2 regions of the Streptomyces sp. NPDC041122 genome follow, and region 2 is predicted to be linked to the other one. Evidence: riboswitches for the same ligand, from Rfam matches in the RefSeq annotation. Region 2 holds a riboswitch; the other holds the start of a gene.
What was found. A riboswitch is a leader RNA that binds a small molecule or an ion and turns the genes downstream of it on or off. The one in region 2 is predicted to bind S-adenosylmethionine.
Positions count from the first base shown of each region.

Region 1: it holds a riboswitch for S-adenosylmethionine, as region 2 does, so the genes downstream of both, ACZ6B8_RS29075 (aminotransferase class V-fold PLP-dependent enzyme) here and ACZ6B8_RS35090 (hypothetical protein) in region 2, are expected to answer to the same signal.

Region 1 is NZ_JBVIYQ010000009.1:11,172-18,812, reverse strand. Features, by position in the region: gene ACZ6B8_RS29095 (NYN domain-containing protein) at 1-14, opposite strand, end outside; gene ACZ6B8_RS29090 (hypothetical protein) at 49-288, opposite strand; gene ACZ6B8_RS29085 (rhomboid family intramembrane serine protease) at 469-1,200, shown strand; gene ACZ6B8_RS29080 (Lrp/AsnC family transcriptional regulator) at 1,197-1,478, shown strand; gene ACZ6B8_RS29075 (aminotransferase class V-fold PLP-dependent enzyme) at 1,500-2,882, opposite strand; SAM riboswitch class IV at 3,047-3,164, opposite strand; gene trpD (anthranilate phosphoribosyltransferase) at 3,249-4,313, opposite strand; gene qcrB (cytochrome bc1 complex cytochrome b subunit) at 4,476-6,113, opposite strand; gene qcrA (cytochrome bc1 complex Rieske iron-sulfur subunit) at 6,110-7,165, opposite strand; gene qcrC (cytochrome bc1 complex diheme cytochrome c subunit) at 7,162-7,641, opposite strand, start outside.
Region 2 is NZ_JBVIYQ010000012.1:103,432-111,072, forward strand. Features, by position in the region: gene ACZ6B8_RS35065 (FGGY family carbohydrate kinase) at 1-979, opposite strand, end outside; gene ACZ6B8_RS35070 (hypothetical protein) at 1,217-2,209, shown strand; gene ACZ6B8_RS35075 (amino acid permease) at 2,266-3,792, shown strand; gene ACZ6B8_RS35080 (GNAT family N-acetyltransferase) at 3,812-4,366, opposite strand; gene ACZ6B8_RS35085 (SDR family oxidoreductase) at 4,400-5,134, opposite strand; gene ACZ6B8_RS35090 (hypothetical protein) at 5,210-5,581, opposite strand; SAM riboswitch class IV at 5,627-5,736, opposite strand; gene ACZ6B8_RS35095 (radical SAM protein) at 5,813-7,171, opposite strand; gene ACZ6B8_RS35100 (MarR family winged helix-turn-helix transcriptional regulator) at 7,278-7,641, opposite strand, start outside.

The DNA of each region.
Region 1 (7,641 bases), on a different contig from region 2:
GAGCTCTCCACCATCCGTCACCCCACTAGCTGTGCGGGCCCCGCTCCCTCAGGAGTCGGTGCCCGGCCTGTCCACGAGTTCGACCTGATCCACGGCGTTGCACCAGCGGCAGCGCACGGACTCGATGGTCTCACTGACCACCTCGCGTTCCTCGACGTTCGACTCTCCGGCCAGGTCGAGATGGACATACTCGACGACCTTCGAGCTGCGGGTCACATCGAAACGCGTGAGATTGCCGCAGAGCGTGCAACGCCACCGGGTGGTGGCGGTCGGCAGGGGAACCGTCATCGTGGCTGTTCGCTTTCTTCGGTGACTTGTCCGGCGACGTCTTCGGCGACCGAGGGGTCTACGCAGGTTTCCTCGTGCGTATTGCCCGTAACCCTAAGGCCTGTAAGGGGCGCGATGCGGCGGCCCGCGGAGCGGCATGGCGGCCTGGGCAGGTAGCGCCCGTTACGTCATGCTTCGTCCATGATCCGAACATGGAGTGCGAAGGCGGGCCGGCTGCTCGGGGGGCGGACCGCCCCGGTGACGTACGGACTGATCGCCCTCTGCTGCGTGGTCTTCCTGATCTCCCCGGTCTCCGGGTTCAACCCCTCCTACGGCCGGGGCGACGAGCTGATCGGCGCCCAGCAGGCCTACTTCGAGCAGTGGGGGGTGGTACCCGTCGAACTGTTCAGCGGTGCCCCGCGCGCCGCGCTCGGCCCGTTCACCGCTCTCTTCGTGCACGGAAGCTGGCTTCATCTGCTCGGGAACATGCTCTTCCTGTACGTGTTCGGCGTCATGGTCGAGGAACGCATGGGCCACCTCCTGTACGCGTGCTTCTACCTCTGCTGCGGTTATCTCGCCCTGCTCGCCTACGCCGCCGCGCACGCGGGCTCCGACCAGACGCTCGTGGGAGCCTCCGGCGCGATCTCCGCCGTCCTCGGTGCCTGCCTGTATCTCTTCCCCAGGGCGCGCGTCACCAGCCTCTTCCCGTTCCTCTTCTTTCTGCCGCTGCGCTTCCCGGCGTGGGTGGTCCTGCCGTTCTGGGTGACGCTGCAGTGGTTGGCCGCCGGGCAGGACGGCAAGGGGACGGGGGTCGCCTATCTGGCGCACCTGGTGGGCTTCTCGCTGGGCTTCGTCTGCGCGTGGGGGTGGCGGATGCGGACGACTAGAGTGAGAGCCACCGCACCGGCCACCGAGGGAGACTGCAAGCCGTGATCACCGCGATCGTGCTCATCAAGACCAGCGTGGACCGGATCCCGGAGATCGCCGAGTCGATCGCCGCCCTCGACTCCGTGAGCGAGGTCTTCTCCGTCACCGGCACCTACGACCTCATCGCGATGGTGCGGGTGCCGCGCCACGACGACCTCGCGGACGTCATCCCGGGCCGGATCAGCAAGATCCCCGGCGTCGAGGGGACCGACACGCACGTGGCGTTCCGCACGTACTCGCAGCACGACCTGGAGGCCGCGTTCGCGATCGGCCTCGACTCCTAGGCGCCGTCCGCGCCCGTCCGGTCAGGCCGCCGCGCCGGTGTCCGGCACGCAACGGCCGTCCTCGGTGCGGTAGTTCCACCGCGCGCCGTCCGCCACCAGCTCCTTGACCGCGCGCACGAAACGCTCGACGTGCTCGTCGGGCGTGCCCGCGCCGAAGCTGACACGGATGGCGTTCAGCGACTTCTCGCCGGGGGCGGCCTCGGGCGCGCCGCACTCGCCGGGCTCGCCGGGCTCGCTGCCGAGCAGGGTGCGCACCAGCGGGTGGGCGCAGAACAGGCCGTCCCGCACGCCGATCCCGTACTCGGCGGAGAGCGCGGCGGCGAAGTGCGAGCTGTTCCAGCCGTCCACCACGAAGGAGATGACGCCCACGCGCGGCGCGTCGTCACCGAAGAGGGAGAGGATCCGCACCTGCGGCACCTCGGCGAGACCCTCGCGCACCTTCGCGATCAGGTACTGCTCACGGGCGACCAGCTCCTCGAAGCCCGCCTCGGTGAGCGCCTTGCAGGCGGCGGCGATCGAGTAGACGCCGATGACGTTGGGCGAGCCGGCCTCGTGCCGGGCCGCGCTGTCGTGCCACTCCACGTCCACGCCGCCGCCCGCTTCCTGGGAACGCCGCGTCACCTTCCGCGAGGCGCCGCCGCCCGCGAGGTAGGGCTCGGCGGCGCGCAGCCAGTCGGAGCGGCCCGCGAGGACGCCCGAGCCGAACGGCGCGTACAGCTTGTGGCCGGAGAAGGCGACCCAGTCGACGTCCAACTCGTCGACGGAGACCGGGTGGTGGGGCGCGAGCTGCGCGGCGTCGAGGACGATCCGGGCGCCGTGCGCGTGCGCGGCGGCGGCCAGCTCGCGCACCGGCCACAGCTCCCCGGTGACGTTGGAGGCGCCGGTCACGCAGACCAGGGCGGGGCCGTAGGGGTCGCGGTCGGCGAGGGCGCGCTCCAGGGTGTGGACGGCCTCGTCGGGGGTGCGCGGGGCGTTGAGGTAGGTGACGCGGGCGTCGCGCCACGGCAGCAGCGAGGCGTGGTGCTCGGTCTCGAAGACGAAGACCTCGCAGCCGGCGGGCAGGGCGGCGGCCAGCAGGTTCAGCGAGTCGGTGGTGGAGCGGGTGAAGACGACCTGGTCGCCCTCGCGGCAGCCGAGGAAGTCGGCGACGGTCCTGCGGGAGTTCTCGAAGAGGTCGGTCGACAGCTGCGAGAGGTAGCCGGCGCCGCGGTGCACGCTGCCGTAGTACGGCGCGTACGCGGCCACGTCGTCCCAGACCCGCTGCAGGGCCGGCGCGCTCGCCGCGTAGTCGAGCGCGGCGTAGGTCACCTCGCCGCCGGTGACCAGCGGAACGGTGACGTCCCGGCCGAGCACGGCCAGCGGGGCACAGACGGGGGCGTCGACGGCAACGGCGGAAACAGACATGGCGAACTCCCGTGAGAGACAGGCGAATTCACCGCGCCGGAGCGAAGTCGACGGCGCGGGAGAAGGGTGAAAAAGGGTGTGCGGAGGCGGGGCGTGGAAGCCCTGTCACATTCGCTTGCTCACGAGACTGCTCCCTTGAGGACCAGGACCCCAGGGTTGCGAGGGGTCCGCGCTTGCCATACGCCTTGCTGCGTACGACCTGGTCTTCACCCGGGGCACCCCGCCACGGACGGAGGGTTGCCGGACAGCGGGCCGGGGCCGTAGTCGCTGTCACTCATGACCTGTGCAGCATCCTGCCATACGATCTTCGGCGCGCAAGGCGCAGTCCAGGATCCGGACTGCGCCGTGCGTCACACAGGGGGCGGTTCAGCGGTTGCTGGCCGACACCCAGCGCTCCAGGGCCCGCTTGGCGGCGCCGGAGTCGATCGCCTGCGCCGCCCGGGCCATCTGGGCGCGGATCTGCTCCACCAGCGGCTCGTCGGTCGGTGTGAGGGCCACGAGCGCCGCCGCGGAGTTCAGCAGCACCGCGTCCCGCACCGGCCCGCTCTCGCCGTCCAGGAGGCGCCGCGCCACCTCGGCGTTGTACGAGGCGTCGGCGCCCCGCAGCGCCTCGACGGGCACCAGGTCGATCCCGACGTCCCGCGGGTCGAAGGGCTCCTCGCGCACGGCGCCGTCCCGCACGGTCCAGACCCGGGACGTCGACGTCGTCGTCAGCTCGTCGAGGCCGTCGTCGCCGCGGAAGACGAGGGAGGAGTGCCCGCGCTCGGCGAAGACCCCGGCGACGACGGGCGCCATCCGCGGATCGGCGACCCCGACCGCCTGGGCCCGTACCTTCGCCGGGTTGGTGAGCGGGCCGAGCAGGTTGAAGACCGTCCTGATCCCCAGCTGGCTGCGGGCGGCGCCGGCGTACCGCAGCGCGGGGTGGAACTTCACGGCGAAGCAGAACGTGATGCCGGCCTCTTCGGCGACCTCGACGACCCGCCGGGGCGTGAGGTCCAGGTTGACGCCGAGCTTCTCCAGGACGTCGGAGGCGCCGGACGCGCTGGAGGCGGCGCGGTTGCCGTGCTTGACGACCTTGGCGCCCGCTCCCGCGACGACGATCGCGGACATGGTGGAGATGTTGACGGTCTTGGCGCCGTCGCCGCCGGTGCCCACGATGTCGACGCTCGGACCCGGCACCTCGACGACGTTGGCGTGCGCGTACATGGCGCGCACCAGGCCGGAGATCTCCGCGACGGTCTCGCCCTTGGCGCGCAGCGCCACCACGAAGCCCGCGATCTGCGCGTCGGTGGCCTCTCCGCGCATGATGCGGTCCATCGCCCACGCGGTGTCGTCGGCGCTCTGGTCCCGTCCGTCGAGCAGACCGTTCAGCACGTCGGGCCAGGAGCGGGCCGCCGCGGTGTCGCCTCCTGCGGGGGTCACAGCGTTCATGGCTGCTCCTGGTCTCTGTCCGGTGGGGTGGGAAACGCCCCGGAATACCGGGGTGGCTCCACCCTATCCAGCCCCGGGACGGCGAAGAGCCCCGTCCATGCACTGGACGGGGCTCCTGCCGTGGCGACCGTGGAAGGTCGGAGCGCGTGAAGCGTCAGGTGATCAGTGGTGACCGTGGCCGCTCGTGATCTCCTTGTACTCCTCGGCGGTGGGCTTGGGGATCTGGTTGTTCTCCCCGTAGTAGCCCTTGGAGAGCTTCGCCCGGAGCTTCTGCGAACCGGACAGCTTGCGCTCGACGCCGTTCTCGTCGACCGACGGGCCGATCTCGACCGGCTTGTACTGCTCGTGCGCGGTGAGCGTGTGCAGCTGGTCCTGGCTGAGCGGCTCGTGGATCTCGATGAACTCACCGTGCGGCAGCCGCTTGATGATGCCCGACTCGCGGCCGTGCAGCACCTTGTCCTTGTCGCGCCGCTGCAGACCCAGGCAGATCCGCTTGGTGACGATGAAGGCGACGACCGGTCCGACGAAGAAGGCGATCCGGACGAACCAGGTGATCGCGTTCAGCGACAGGTGGAAGTGGGTGGCCCACAGGTCGTTGCCACCACCGACGAGCATGACCATGTACGCGGTGAGCCAGGCGACACCGAAGGCCGTACGGGTCGGGGCGTTGCGCGGGCGGTCCAGGATGTGGTGCTCGCGCTTGTCGCCGGTGACCCAGGACTCGATGAACGGGTAGACCGCAATGGCCACGAGGACCAGCGGGAAGACCACGACCAGCGGGATGAACACACCGAGGACCAGCGTGTGGCCCCAGAGGTTGATCTCCCAGCCCGGCATCACACGGATCAGACCCTCGGCGAAGCCCATGTACCAGTCGGGCTGGGCGCCGGTGGACACCTGGTCCGGGCGGTACGGGCCGATGGCCCAGATCGGGTTGATCGAGGCGATCGCCGCGATGACCGCGATGACACCGAAGACCAGGAAGAAGAAGCCTCCGGCCTTGGCCATGTAGACCGGCAGCAGCGGCATGCCGACGACGTTCTTGTTGTTCTTGCCGGCGCCCGCGTACTGCGTGTGCTTGTGGTAGAAGACCAGGATCAGGTGCGCCACCACGAGACCGAGCATGATGCCCGGCAGCAGCAGGATGTGCACCGAGTAGAACCGGGCCACGAAGTCGCCGCCGGGGAACTCCCCGCCGAACAGGAACATCGAGAGGTACGTGCCGACGATCGGCACTCCGAGGATGGCGCCCTGCATGAAGCGGACACCGGTACCGGAGAGCAGGTCGTCCGGGAGCGAGTAACCGGTGAAGCCGGTGAACATGCCGAGGACGAACAGCAGGAAGCCGAACAGCCAGTTGACCTCACGCGGCTTGCGGAACGCACCCGTGAAGAAGACGCGCATCATGTGCACGAACATGCCGGCGAGGAAGATCAGCGCCGCCCAGTGGTGGATCTGCCGGATCAGCAGACCACCGCGCACATCGAAGGAGATGTGCATGGTCGAGTTGAACGCCTCCGACATCAGCTGTCCCTGCATCGGGATGTAGCTGCCGGAGTACTCCACCTCGTTCATCGACGGGTGGAAGAACAGCGTCAGGTACACACCCGTGAGGATGATGATGAGGAAGCTGTACAGGCAGATCTCGCCGAGCATGAAGGACCAGTGGTCCGGAAAGATCTTGCGCATGTTGGCCTTGGCGAGGGAGTAGATCCCCAGCCGGCCGTCCGCCCAGTCCGCGACCCGCTCACCCGCGGGCGCCTTCTGGCGGTTGTCGTTCGAAGAAGTGGTGGTGCTCATCCGCGCTCCCAGAAGGCCGGACCGACGGGCTCTTCGAAGTCGCCGAGCGCCTCGAGATAGCCCTTTTCGTTCACGCCGATGCGCAGCTGCGGCAGGGCGTGACCAGCCGGGCCGAAGATCACTCGGGCACCGTCGGAGAGATCGAAGGTGGACTGGTGGCACGGGCAGAGGACGTGGTGCGTCTGCTGCTCGTACAGGGAGATCGGGCAGCCCACGTGGGTGCAGATCTTGGAGTAGGCCACGATGCCCTCGTGCGACCACTCCAGCTCGCGCTTGTCCTTGATGTTCTCCGGCTGGATCCGGACGATCATCAGGGCGGCCTTGGCGATCTGCGTCTGGAAGTCGTGGTCGTGCTCCGACATCCCCTCGGGCATCGCGAAGGTCAGCGAACCGACCTGGACGTCCGCGGGACGCAGCGGCTCGTGCGTGTTCATGTTGACGAGCATCTTGCCCCGGCCCCACTTGGTGTGGCGGAGCTTGTCCTCGGGCAGCGGACCGAGGTCACGCAGGAGGACGACGCCGGAGAGCGGGACCAGGGCCAGCGCGCCGAACATCGTGTTGCGGATGAGCTTGCGCCGGCCGAAGCCGGACTCCGCCGCACCCTGCTTGAAGTCGGCCATGACCTTGGCGCGGACCTCGGGCTCGGCGGCGATCTCGTGCCGCTCGTCGGCCATCTCCACGTCGGACATCAGGGTGCGGGCCCAGTGGACCGCGCCCGCGCCGATGCAGAACAGGGCCACGCCGAGGGTCAGGCCCAGGGCGAAGTTCAGGCCGCTGATGTGACCGATCGGGAAGACGTAGATGCTCTTGTCGGCCGGGATCGCCACGTACGAGGCGATGAAGCCCACGGTGGCGATCATCGACAGCGTGAACAGGAACGCCACGGCACGCTCGGACCGCTTGGCGGCCCGCTCGTCGATGTCCTGGACGCGGTGCTCGTGGGGCGGCAGCCCCGGGTCGGCGAACGGGTTCTCTTCCGTCTCGGCCACCGAGCCGTGCCCGGTCTCCTGCTTGCTGGGCAGGTTCTTCTCTGGAATCTCTTGGCTACTCATGACTTCTTGGCCTTTGCGGTCCGAGCGGCGACCCACACGGCGACCGCGATCAGCGAGCCGAGACCGAAGATCCAGCCGAAGAGGCCTTCACTGACCGGACCCAGACCACCCAGCTTGAGACCGCCAGGGCTCTCGGTCTTCTCACCGTTGACCGCGTCGAGGTACGCGATGATGTCCTTCTTGTTCTTCTCCGGCATCGTGGTGTCGGGGAAGGACGGCATGTTCTGCGGGCCGGTCTGCATGGCCTCGTAGATGTGCTTCGGGGCGACGCCCTCCAGCGAAGGCGCGAACTTGCCGTGCGTCAACGCACCACCTTCACCGGTGAAGTTGTGGCACTGGGCGCAGTTGGTGCGGAACAGCTCGCCACCCTTGGCGATGTCCGCCCCGTCCGGGCTGTACTGCTTCTCGGTCGGGACCGAGGGACCGGCACCCAGCGACGAGATGTACGCCGCCAGCTGGTCGATCTGGGCCTGGTT
Region 2 (7,641 bases):
CGTCCGGTACGGCGGAGCCGACGGGGTCGATGTCCTCGGCCCCCGCGATCACACCGAGGTCGGTGAGCCAGCGGACGGCGGACGCGACCGTGTACACCTGCCCGTCGAGGCAGTAGCTGCTGCGCCCCGCGAGCCGCCAGGCGACGCACGAGACGAGCCCCGATGCGCCGCGCCGCGGCCGCGATCCGGTCTGCGCGAGCAGGAACGCCCCCGTTCCGTACGTGCACTTGGCGCTGCCCGGCGTGGTCACGTCCTGCGCGAGCAGGGCGGCCTGCTGGTCCACGAGGAGTCCGGTGACGGGGAGTTCGGGGCCGAAGGCGGTGGTCGTCCCGACGGGTCCGGCGGCGTCGACGACCTCGGGCAGACGCTCGTCGCCGAGTCCGTAGAGTTCCAGTGCGCGCGGTGACCACTGGACCGTGTCGAGGTCGAGGAGCTGGGTGCGGCCGGCCGTCGCGGCGTCGGTGACGTAGGTGCCGGTGAGCCGGTGGACGAGCCAGGCGTCGCTGGTCGTGACCACGCCGCGCCGGGTGAGGTGGCGGCGTATCCACGCCATCTTGGGCGCCGCGAAGTACGGGTCCAGCGGCAGTCCGGTGAGCTCGTGCAACTCCTCGGCGTGCTCGGCGAGTCCGGCGCAGACCGAGGCGGCGCGGCGGTCCTGCCAGACGAGAGCGTCGGTGAGCGGTTCACCGGTCGCGGGGTCCCAGGCGAGGACCGTCTCGCCCTGGTTGGCGAGGCCGACCGCGGCGACCGGCTCGCCCGCGTCCGCCAGCGCCGCGCGGCCCGCCTCGACGACGGAGCCGTAGAGCTCGGCGGGGTCGGCCTCGACCAGGCCGCCGGGGAGGAAGCGGGGCCGCACCACGGCCGTGCCCGCACCGATCACGCCGCGTTCCGGGCAGACGACGAGGGCCTTGGTGCCGGACGTGCCCTGGTCGACGGCGAGCACGGGCCGCTGCGCCGAAGTCCGCTCATAGGTGATCACCGCGGCAGCGTGCTACAGCGGCACGGAAGGCGTCAAGGGACCTGAATGACACGTTCTGCACACCAAATGACCGATCGGCGTGCCGTGTTGACAAATCAAGGTCACAAAAGATCCACGAATGGCCTTGGCACCGGAAGGGCCGGATCTACACTGTCGGCCATGTCACATCCTCAACTCCCGTAACACCCACATCGTTCAACCGTTCAACCTCCGCCCTCTTCCCCCAACAGAGGACTCATGCCCATGGCGTTAGGCCGCCCGGTGTACCACCCGGCAGGCCACGACGAAGCGCTGCGCGCGGTGCTCCAGGACCTCAGGACCGGTCGCTGGGTCTCCACGCGCAACCTGCTGACCGAGACACCCGACTGGGGGTTGTGGACACAACGCACACAGGTCCTCGGCGCCGCCGTCGCCGGTTCCGACGTGGTGCGGGCCTGGCGTGCCGAGGAGCCGCACAGCGCGTCGGCCGCCGTGCTGCACGCCCGCGTCCTGGTGGAGCGCGCCCTGCGCGCCCACCGCACGGGGCACCACAAGACCAACGACCTGTGGCGCGAGGCCGTCGCCGCGTGCGGCGACGCGTCGGCCCTGTCGCCCGAGGACCCAGTGCCGTGGATCTGTCTGCTCGCCCTGGCCCAGCTCGACGTGGGCCAGCGATGGGACGAGCACCGGGCGGCGCCGCCCGAGCCGATGCTCTTCCCAGGCCCCTGGCAGCTGCTCGCCGAGGCCGACAAGCGGGATCCGGGCAACCGCGAGGCGTACCACCGGATGCTGCAGTTCGTGTACGGGCGCCGCGCCGGAGGCCCACTCACCGAGGCGTACAACTTCGTGCAGTGGGCGTCGGCCGCCGCGCCCGCCGGCTCCGCACTGCACCTGTTGCCGCTCTACGTGCGCGTCGAGCGGTACCGCCGGGAGTCCGGGCAGGAGCAGGCCCTCGACCTGCACTGGATATCCGAGGACGCCACGCGCTCCGCGCTGCTCGCCCTGCAGCTGTGGTTCGACCACACGACGCCCTCCGCGACCTCGCTGCTCGACCTGAACTACCTCGCCCACGCCTTGTGGGGCGCGCACCAGTTCCACGACGCCTCACGGGTCTTCCAGGCCCTCGACCCGTTCTTCACCACAGTCCCGTGGGCGTACCGCACCCACTCCCCCGGCGACGCCGACGCCGCCGCCGAGGTCTTCGTCCAGGCCCGCGCCCGCTGCTTCAGCGCGTCCCGCGGCCCCGGCTAGCCCACCCGTCCGCCCCTGCTCCCCGCGCCCCCCGCCGCTCCCCCGGAGGTCCCACCGTGTCCCGCACCACCTGGTCGTCGAGCACCGTCCCAGCGCCACGCCAGGACGAGGAACAACGCCTGAGAGAACTCGGCTACCAGCCCGTCCTGGCCCGCCGCATGGGCGGCTTCGGCAACTTCGCCATCAGCTTCTCGGTCATCTCCATCCTCTCCGGCTGCATGACGCTGTACGGCTTCGGCATGAACACCGGCGGCCCCGCCGTGATGCTCTGGGGCTGGGCGGGCGTCGGCCTGTTCGTGCTCTGCGTCGGCATGGCGCTCGCCGAGGTCACCAGCGCGTACCCGACGTCGGGCGCCCTGTACTACATGGCCGACCGGCTCGGCGGACGCCGGTGGGGCTGGTACACGGGGTGGCTCAACCTGCTCGGGCTGCTCGGCGCGATAGCGGGCATCGACTACGGCGCCGCGCTGTTCACCGGCGCGTTCCTCAACCTGAAGTTCGGCTTCACGCCGACCCCCGAGAAGACCTTCCTGATCTTTCTGTGCATCCTGCTCCTGCACGCCGTCCTGAACCTGTTCAACGTGCGTCTGGTCAGCCTGCTCAACTCGATCAGCGTGTGGTGGCACGTGGCCGGCGTCACCGTGATCGTCGGCGTCCTCGCGATCGTGCCCGACCACCACCAGTCGCCGTCCTTCGTGTTCGGCGAGTTCGTGAACGGCACCGGCTGGGACAACCCGCTCTACGTGACGGCCATCGGCCTGCTCCTCGCCCAGTACACGTTCTGCGGCTACGACGCGTCCGCGCACCTGTCGGAGGAGACCTCCAACGCCTCGGTGACCGCGGCGCGCGGCATCGTGCGCGCCATCTGGGCGTCGTGGATCGCCGGTTTCATCCTGCTCGCCGGACTGACCTTCGCCATCCAGGACTACGTGGGCGCCCAGGAGAGCGCGACCGGCGTGCCGCCCGCGCAGATCATGATCGACGCGATCGGCGAGTCCGGCGCGACGGCGCTGCTGCTCATCGTGATCGTGGCGCAGCTGTTCTGCGGCAACGCCGAGACCGCCGCTGCCAGCCGCATGGTGTTCGCGTTCAGCCGCGACAACGCGCTGCCCGGCTCCGCGATCTGGCGCAAGGTCAGCTCCCGTACCCAGGTGCCGGTCCCCGCGGTATGGCTGTCGGTGGGGCTCGCCGCGGTCATCGCGCTGCCCTCGCTGTACTCGACGACCGCGTACACGGCGGTGACCGCCATCAACGTCATCGGCATCACCCCCGCGTACGCCATCCCGATCTATCTGCGGCTGCGCGCGGGCGACCGATTCCAGCCGGGCCCGTGGAACCTCGGCCGCTGGAGCAAGCCGGTCGGCTGGATCGCGGTGCTCTGGGTGCTGTTCGTGACGGTGCTGTTCTGCCTGCCGCAGGCCTCGCCGGTGACCGTCGACTCGATGAACTACGCGTCGATCGCGCTCGCCGTGGTGCTGCTCCTGGCCACCGTGTGGTGGTTCGTGGCGCGCCGCTCCTACAGCACGCCGCAGGCGTACGGTTCGGACCGCGAGCAGGCCGAGGTCGCGGAGAACATCGTCTGAGTCGCGGTGCCGAACCGCCTCACGCGGGGCGGTCGTTGAGGATCTTCTGGAAGAGCCGGTGGTCGCGCCAGGCGCCCTTGATGAACAGCAGGCGCGGCGCGACCCCGTACTCCTCGAAGCCGCACTTCGTGAGCACGCGCCGGGACGCGGTGTTGTGCGGCTGGGTGCCCGCCTCGACACGGTGCAGGCCGAGTTGGGTGTCGGCGGCCTCGCACACGTGCCGCGCGGCGGCGGTGGCCAGGCCGCGGCCCACCTGCTCCGCGTCGATCCAGTAGCCGAGGTTCCCGCTGCGCAGCAGGCCGTACACGATGTTCGACAGGGCGGCGTGACCGACGATCTCGTCGCCGCTCTCCAGCACCCAGTGCGCGGACCGGCCCGCACGGCCCTCCGCCAACTGTGCCCGGGTCCGCTCCGCCTGGCCCTGCGCGGTGTAGAAGGAGGCGGGTCGGGCCGGGTCCCACGGGTCGAGGTGCGCGCGGTTGCGCCGGTAGGCACGCGCGAGCGCCTCGGCGTCCTCGAGCGTGACGGGGCGGATGAGGACGTCGGTCGCGAGCGTGCCCGTTCCACTGATCATGCGCCCAGCGTACGAGCCGCCGTGCGGCCGGCGTCAGCGGCCGCCGGCCACCCGTACGACCGTGCCGGTCGCGTACGACGCGTCGTCCGAGAGCAGCCAGGAGACGGCCGCCGCGATCTCCGACGGCTGCCCCGAGCGTCCCAGGGGGATGCCCGCCGCGAGCTTCGCGGGGCGCTCGGGGTCGGCGTGGAACTCGGTCCAGATCACGCCGGGGGCAACGGCGTTGACGCGGATGCCGTCGCCGGCGACCTCTTTGGACAGGCCGACCGTCATCGTGTCGACGGCGCCCTTGGCCGCCGCGTAGTGGACGTACTCGCCGGGGGCTCCGAGGGTGGCCGCGGCGGACGAGATGTTCACGATCGCGCCGCCGCCGTTCGCCGTCAGGTCCCGCACCGCGCGCCGCGCGCAGAGCAGATAGCCGAGGACGTTCACTTCGAGCGCCCGGCGCATGCCCTCGGTGTCGGCCTGCGCGAGAGGCCCGACGGGGCCGCTCACGCCGGCGTTGTTCACCAGGCCGGTGACCGGGCCGAGTTCGGCGGCGGCGGTGTCGAAGAGGCGGTCGACATCGGCCTCGTCGGCGGTGTCGACCCGGACGGTGACGCAGCGGCGGCCGGCCGCGCGGACCGCGTCGGCGGCCTCTTCGGCGGCCACCTCGTCGGAGTGGTAGCCGATGACGATGTCGTGGCCGTCCTCGGCGAGACGGGCGCTGACGGCCGCGCCGATGCCTCGGCTGCCGCCGGTGACGACGGTGACGGGCTGGTGCTGCACGGGGGACCTCCGGCTCTGGGTGGCTGACTGTCGCGCCGCCCGGACGCGGGGGTCGCCCGCGTCCGGATCACGCCGTCATCCTACGGAGCGGTGATCTTGACCGGCGGGCAGGTCCTGCCGGCCGGTGGGCAGGTCCGGCGCCAGCGGGATCAGGGTGGCGCGGCCGGTGCCGTGCCGCAGCCGCAGCAGCCCGCGGCCGGGCTCCCACTGGACGACGCCGTGGTGGGCGCGCAGCTGCGCCCGCAGCCGTTCCGGCTCAAGGGTGCGCAGCGCGGCGGGGGCGCCCAGGGTCGGGCCGAGGAGGTGGAGCGGGATCAGACCGTCGTCGCGTACGTCGTACGAGGAGAGCAGTACGTCGACCCGCTCGACCTGGTCGACCTCTTTCTCGACCTGCTCGACGTCTTCGACCGCAGGAGTGGGGGTGGGGGTGGCGTGCTGGTGCGTCATGGTGCGCCTCCGGAGTCGTGGACCCCGGGTGTCGCCGACCCCGGTGATCCGCCGTTCCCCGTGCACGTCGCACGGGGCGGGTCGTCACCCGGGGCACCCGCGACGGAGCGGGGTGCCGTCCAGCGAGCCGGGGCTTGACGCTGGAACTCGTGACCCGCACCGACCGTAACACGGTGTCCCGGAGGCCTGCCCGGGGTTTCTCGCGCCCTCGGGCAGGCCTCCGGGCGGGGCCTACGGCGCTTCGGCCGGAACGACCGCGTCCTCCGGGGCGGCCGCCTCGGCGGGCAGGCTGTCCATGAACGAGCTGACCGAGAAGACCGCGTTGCCGGGGCCCGCGGGGCCGTAACCGGGGGGCGACGACAGGCCGTTGGCCTCCATCGTGGCGCGGTAGGCCTCCAGGAGCCGCACGTGGTACTCCAGCGGGGCGCCCTGCGGGTTGGCCTTGCCGAGCGGTGTCGTGGGCTCCGGGCACCACGTGGTGAAGCGGGGCGTGATGCCGCGCGACATGAAGTACTGCAGGCCCTCGACGGTGGAGTCGATGGCCTCGTCGACCGTCTTGAAGCCGAACGGCTCCGCCATCTCCACGCCCGCGACGAAGTTGGGGATGACGTTGCGCGGCCCGAACACTTCGGCGGAGTCCAGGATGCGGCGGTGCCACTCGTCACGGCCGACGTAGCGCTCCTTGCCGGGGCAGTACCGCTCGAAGAGGTAGGGGTCCCACACCTCGTAGTTGGGGTGGTAGATCCGCACGCCGTAGTCGTGGAAGCGCTGCACGTCCGCCTTGGGCAGCGCCTGGGCGACGACCTTGCCGATCCAGCGGCCCGGGAAGCGCTCCTCGATGGCCTTCGCGTACTGGCCGTAGAAGTCGGCCTCGTCCTTGCCCTGGAGACGCGTGGTGATGGCGCCGCCGGTGAGCGTGTACGCGGTGGACGACTTGTTCGTGTCGTACTTGTCGATGATGGCGAGGGCCTCGAGGACCTCGTCCATCGGCTTCACGCCCGTGTAGGGGCGGCCCGCCGCCTTCTGCTGGCGCCAGTTGTGGTTGATGTCGCAGTACTGGCACTCCTCCTTGGCGCCGAAGTACTGGCAGACCCGGAAGACCGTCAGGTAGATGAGGTAGCCCCACTGGATGGTGGGTGCCACCTCCATCACCGACTTGCCGTTCTCCAGCGTGTGCCGGTAGTAGTCCGGCATCGGCGGCAGGCCGACGTCGGAGATCCGGGCGCCGTCCAGGTAGAGGCCGAGCACGCCGTGGTCGTCGGCGGCCACGCGGTAGGGCGAGGACGGGTTCACACGGACCGAGACCACGGTGCGGCGCAGCTCGTAGGGGCCGCCGGTGAGGACGATCTCCTCCGGCGGGCGGCGCAGCGCGGCGGCGCCCAGTTCGGGGAGCGTGCCGTGGTCGAAGGAGAAGATGAAGTACGACTTCGGCTTGACCTCGCCGCCTTCGTTGTCGCTCAGCGCCGACTCGTCGAAGGCGATGCCGCCGCGCAGCAGATCCTCCTTGATGACGGCTTCCCGCGGCACGTGCGGGAACCGCTCCATGAGTGACTCGATGAGCTCGGTACGGCTCTCGCTGCGGCTTGGCATGGGCCGGGCACCTCGGATCCTGTCGGTCGATCTGTCCCGTCCACGCTAATACCCGGCCGATCCGTTCGGGACCGGGCTCCGGTCGTAGGGCGGCCGCGCCGCGCGGCTATGCTTTCAACAGTCGCGCCAGAACGCGGTCGAGCGCCTCGATGTCCGCTTCCGGCAGCTCCAGCAGGGCGTCGGGCGGTGTGGTGAGGATCGCGGTGGCGCGGGCGGCCGCGGCCCGGCCGTCCTCGGTGAGGCGGACCAGCTTGGACCGGCGGTCGTCGGGGTTGGTGAGGCGTTCGGCGAGGCCGCGGCGGACCAGGTCGTCGACGATGACGGTGGTGTAGGGCGGGTCGCTGCCCAGCCGCTCGGTCAGGTCCCGCAGCGTGATCGGGTCGCCGGTGAGGCGGCGCAGCGCCCTGATGCGGCTGAAGCTCATGCCGAGGCTCTCGGCCACCGCCTTGCGGCGGTTGTGCCGGTCGAGG